Regions from separate parts of the Noviherbaspirillum sp. ST9 genome, predicted to be linked through region 2. Evidence: predicted binding sites of a transcription regulator. Region 2 holds the regulator's gene; the other holds the start of a gene.
What was found. Region 2 encodes LexA, which represses DNA repair genes until DNA is damaged. Its sites were predicted from a motif close to ACTGTATNNNNATACAGT; they were not measured.
Positions count from the first base shown of each region.

Region 1: a site for LexA is predicted at 1,247-1,264, ahead of ACNOHI_RS03525 (error-prone DNA polymerase). Genes of this name have one in related genera too.

Region 1 is NZ_JBLWFR010000002.1:19,830-22,287, forward strand. It holds gene ACNOHI_RS03525 (error-prone DNA polymerase) at 1-1,232, opposite strand, end outside; gene ACNOHI_RS03530 (hypothetical protein) at 1,401-1,610, shown strand; gene ACNOHI_RS03535 (polysaccharide pyruvyl transferase family protein) at 1,759-2,458, shown strand, end outside.
Region 2 is NZ_JBLWFR010000013.1:23,813-26,270, reverse strand. It holds gene priB (primosomal replication protein N) at 1-188, opposite strand, end outside; gene rpsF (30S ribosomal protein S6) at 207-575, opposite strand; gene lexA (transcriptional repressor LexA) at 835-1,491, shown strand; gene ACNOHI_RS23155 (RNA methyltransferase) at 1,558-2,319, opposite strand; gene ACNOHI_RS23150 (inositol monophosphatase family protein) at 2,441-2,458, shown strand, end outside.

The sequences.
Region 1 (2,458 bases), on a different contig from region 2:
TACTTGCCGTAGATGTACTGGATGACTTCCTCGCGCCGCTGGTGCTCGAAGTCGACGTCGATGTCGGGCGGCTCGTTGCGCTCCTTCGAGATGAAGCGCTCGAACAGGGAATGGCTGCGCGATGGATCGACCTCGGTGATGCCGAGGCAATAGCAGACGGCGGAGTTGGCCGCCGAGCCGCGCCCCTGGCAGAGGATGTGCCGGCTGCGCGCGAAGCTCACGATGTCGTACACAGTGAGGAAGTAGGGTTCGTACGCCATTTCGGCAATCAGCTTGAGCTCGTACTCGACCAGCTCCTGGACCTTCGCCGGAATGCCTTTCGGATAACGGCGATGCGCGCCGGTCCAGGTTTCCCTGCGCAGGTAGCCGGCTGGCGTTTCTCCCGGCGGCACCAACTCGTCGGGGTATTCGTAGCGCAGTTCGTCCAGCGAGAAGGTGCACAGGCTTGCGATCCGCACGCTTTCCGCCAGTGCGGCCGGCGAATAGATGTTCCCCAGGCGCAACCGCGAGCGCAGGTGCTGTTCCGCATTGGGGGCGAGATCGAATCCGCATTCGGCAATCGGCTTGCCCAGCCGGATGGCGGTCAGCGTATCCTGCAGCGGCTTGCGCGAGCGCACATGCATGCAGACATCGCCGGTCGCTACGATGGGAAGGGCATGTTCCTGCGCGACCTGTTCGACGACGGTGCGGTGCATGTCGTCGCCCGAGCGGTGCAGCAGCGTCATCGCGATCCATGCGCGGCCGGGGAAGGTACGCAGCAGCCATTCGGCCTGCGGCGCCAGCGTGGCGGCATCGATGCCGTGTTCGGGCACGAGGATCGCCAGGCAATGTGGCATACCGCGCAAATGAGCATGGGCGGGTTCCGGTGCGTGCAGGTCTTCCGGCATGAGGTGGTATGCGCCTTTTTCGGCGCGCATGCGGGCGAGGGTGATCAGTTCGCACAAGTTGCCGTAGCCCTCGCGGTTCTGTGCAAGCAGGATCAGCGAAAAGGCAGGGCGGCCATCGTCGCGCACCAGCCGGAACTGGCTGCCGATCAGCAGGGGCAGGCCGGCCTGTTTGGCATCCACATGCGCGCGCACCACCCCTGCAAGCGAGCATTCATCCGTGATCGCCAGCGCCGCATAGCCCAGGCTCGCCGCGCGCGCCACCAGTTCTTCCGCATGCGAGGCGCCCCGCAGGAAGCTGAAATTGGTCACACATTGCAGTTCGGCATAGGCGGGAAGGGCGGACATGCTGCAGATCGTATACTGTACAAAAACACAGTATATGATCTGCAGCAGGTTTCGTCACGGTAAGGATGCGTCTGTTGTGCCGGTTGCATGCGGCAGCGATTGCGCCTGCTCAAAGGTTATCAATTGCACAACGGTAGACTCATCCTGATCCAACCGCAGGAGGCCGCCATGGTTACATCGCAAAGCGTGAAGGCATGCACCATTGCGTTGCCGCTGGCGGTCGCCATCGCTGCCTGCGGCGGGGGCGGCGGCGATCCCGGTGTCTCGCCGCAAGCGAACAATGGCGCCGACACGCGGCTGCATCCGGAAACGTATGTCGAACGCTGGTGGCCAGGATGCAGCGAAGGCGCTCCCTGTACACCGCTAGCCGCGCGCTGAGCGCCGCCATGCCTTACCGCCATCGCCTCCAGCGGCTACATCAACGGCGACTGCTGCGCCTGCAGCGCCGCCTGCGCGCTTTTCTCCCGGCTTTCCTGCGCCGACCTCCGCGACAGCGGCCATCCTCGTGACAGGAGGCGGGTATATCATGGCCTTCGTGATTCCAGCAGCATCCGACGCCGTTCCCACCATCCTGTTTGGCGCATTCGACCGCCACAACTTCGGCGACCTGCTGTTTCCGCACATTGCCCTTGCCTTGCTTTCGCCGGCACATCCCGTCCTTGCCGGCGTGGCCGCACGCGACCTGCGTACCTTCGGCGGACATCGCGTCGAGGCGCTTGCCGACCTCGCCGCGCGCTTGCGCGACCAGCCGGTCAACATCCTCCACGTCGGCGGCGAACTGCTTGCCTGCGACATATGGCAGGCCGCGGTGATGACCTTGCCTCCGGAGGAAGCGCTGGACACCATCCTGCGCTTCGATGAACGCCCGCGCGATGCCCGCGAATGGGCGCGGCAAAGGACAGGCATTGCCGCGCTGGCGCCCTACACCGTCAATCGCGCCCTGTTTCCACGAGCGAAATGCGTGGTCTTCAACGCAGTGGGCGGCGTGGATCTCGATGGATGGGACCAGGCATTCCGCGACGAGGTGCTGGAAAAGTTGCGCAACGCTGATGCAGTCGGCGTCCGCGATACCGTTACGCAGGCACTCCTGCATGCCGCCGGGGTGCGCACCCTGCTCATGCCCGATCCCGCTGTCCTGATGGAGCAAGTGTTCGGCGAGGGAATCCGCAGGCGGAGCGGCGAGGGCGAGACTGCGCGCATGCGCAAGGCATTCCCCCAAGGGTACG
Region 2 (2,458 bases):
CGGTTGAATCTTCCGGAGATTTCGCCTGCGGCGACCGCGGCAATCTCCATGTCAACCTGGCGCGGGATGCTTGCTTCCACCTGTTCCGAACTGTGCTGCAATTTTGCTGACACGATCGGGATGCCTGCCGGGGTATAGCGCACTACGTCGCGCTCGGCAATGGCAGCAATCAGGCGAAGTTGGTTCACTCTCCTCGGCTGCCGCAATTACGCAGCGGACGCCTCTGCACGTTGGGATTTGGCAGCATCTTCCTTCTGGACAGCCTTCATCATCGGCGACGGGGCGGTTTCAGCCTTCTTCATCTTGACGGTGAGGTGGCGCAGGACGGCGTCGTTGAACTTGAAGCCCGTTTCGAGTTCAGCCAGGGTTTCGTTGTCGCACTCGATGTTCATGCAAACATAGTGTGCCTTGGCCAGCTTCTGGATCATGTAAGCCAGTTGACGGCGGCCCCAGTCTTCGACACGGTGGACCTTGCCGTTACGGGCGGTAACGATGCCCTTGTAGCGTTCGATCATCGCGGGCACTTGCTCGCTCTGATCCGGATGGACGATAAATACGATTTCGTAATGACGCATGAATTCTCCTTTTGGACGGATTGAAAAATCGCCCACCCCGGCGTCAAGACGGGTGTGGGAAGAGGAAAGCCCGCCATAATAACCCGTTCTGAAAGAAAGCTCAATGCTTTCAAGCCCTTAAGGCAAGGAACCGGGAAATCGGACATTTTCGAGGCAAGCGCCGCCAAATAACCAGCAAATACGCTTGCATTCGCATAAATCCTGTATAAAAATACAGGCTGTCTATACACACAGCGCTGGATAACCCCAGTGAATCGCCATGATCAAGCTGACCGCCCGCCAGGAGCAAATCCTGAACCTGATCAGGGAAGCCATTGAAAACACCGGATTCCCTCCCACCCGGGCCGAAATTGCCGCCGAGCTCGGCTTCCGCTCAGCGAACGCTGCCGAGGAACATTTGCAGGCGCTTGCCCGCAAGGGAGCAATCGAAATATCCCCCGGCACGTCTCGCGGCATTCGTCTTCGCGACATGGGCAAAGACAGCACAAGCGTGGCGCGACAAATGGCCTTGCCGCATCCCGGCCTCATGCAACTGAGTCTGCCGCTGGTTGGCCGCGTCGCCGCCGGCTCGCCGATTCTTGCACAGGAACATATTGAAACCACGTACAGCGTGGACCCCTCGCTGTTTTCTGCAAAGCCGGACTACCTGCTGAAAGTGCGCGGATTGTCGATGCGGGATGTCGGCATTCTCGACGGTGACCTGTTGGCCGTAAAAAAGGCCGACTCCGCAAAGAATGGGCAGATCGTCGTTGCCCGCCTTGGCGACGACGTGACGGTCAAGCGCTACCGCAAGACGGGCAGCGTCATTGAACTCCTTCCCGAAAACCCGGATTTTGAACCTATCGTTGTCGATGGTAGGGAAGATAATTTTGCTCTTGAAGGGCTCGCGGTGGGCCTTTTGCGCGCCTGGGGCTGAATTAGCTGAGTCGCGCAAGCGCCTTCGCTACAGCCCCGCAAGAGGCAATTCGACGCGGACACGAAATTACTGCTGTCCGAGTTTCTTCATGATTTGGCGGGCAATCCCACGCAGGATGTTCACCTCTTCTGTTTCCAGCTGGGCTCGGGAGAACAGGCGCTTCAGCCGGGGCATTAATTTCTTCGGGTTTGATGGATCAAGAAATTCAACGGCGACAAGCGCCTGCTCAAGGTGCGCATACATGCCCTCAATCTGACCCAGATCCGCTGCCACTCCCTGAAAACCGATCGGAGAAACAGGCAGCGCCTCGCCTGTGGCAGCCACGCGCGCTTCATATGCAAGCAGCTGCACTGCCTGAGCCAGGTTCAACGACGAGTATTCAGGGTTTGCCGGAATATTGATGAGCACGTTGCACCTTTCAATAATCTCGTTCGGCAGACCATAGCGCTCACTCCCGAACACGAGCGCGGCATTCAGGCTCGCCTCCCCTGCAAGCTGTGCGGCCAGCGCCCTGGGCTGCGTTACAGGCGGCGAAAACTCCCTCAATCTGGCGCTGAGTGCCGCAGCAAAGTTGCAGCCTTCCAGCGCCTCTTCAATCGTTTCAACGATCCTGGCGGACTGCAGTACATCCACTGCGCCGCTGGCGAATGCCACTGCCTCCTCGTGCGTAGTCGCATTGGCAAACCGAGGATTGACAAGCACAAGTTGTGAAAATCCCATCGTCTTCATCGCCCGCGCGGCAGCGCCGATGTTACCGGGATGACTGGTGCCGACCAGGACAAAGCGCAGGCGGCTGAAAAGAGAATTACTGGTTTGAGGCTGGTTCATTTAAAATAGCGGCATTACGCGGGAACCGGCTTGTTGCCGATTGTTGCCGCATCGCTCATTAATCTTATTTCATGTGGTTCCGCGCGGTAGGCGACGGTACCGCAATTTTAACGGAACCCCTATGCATCCCATGCTGAAT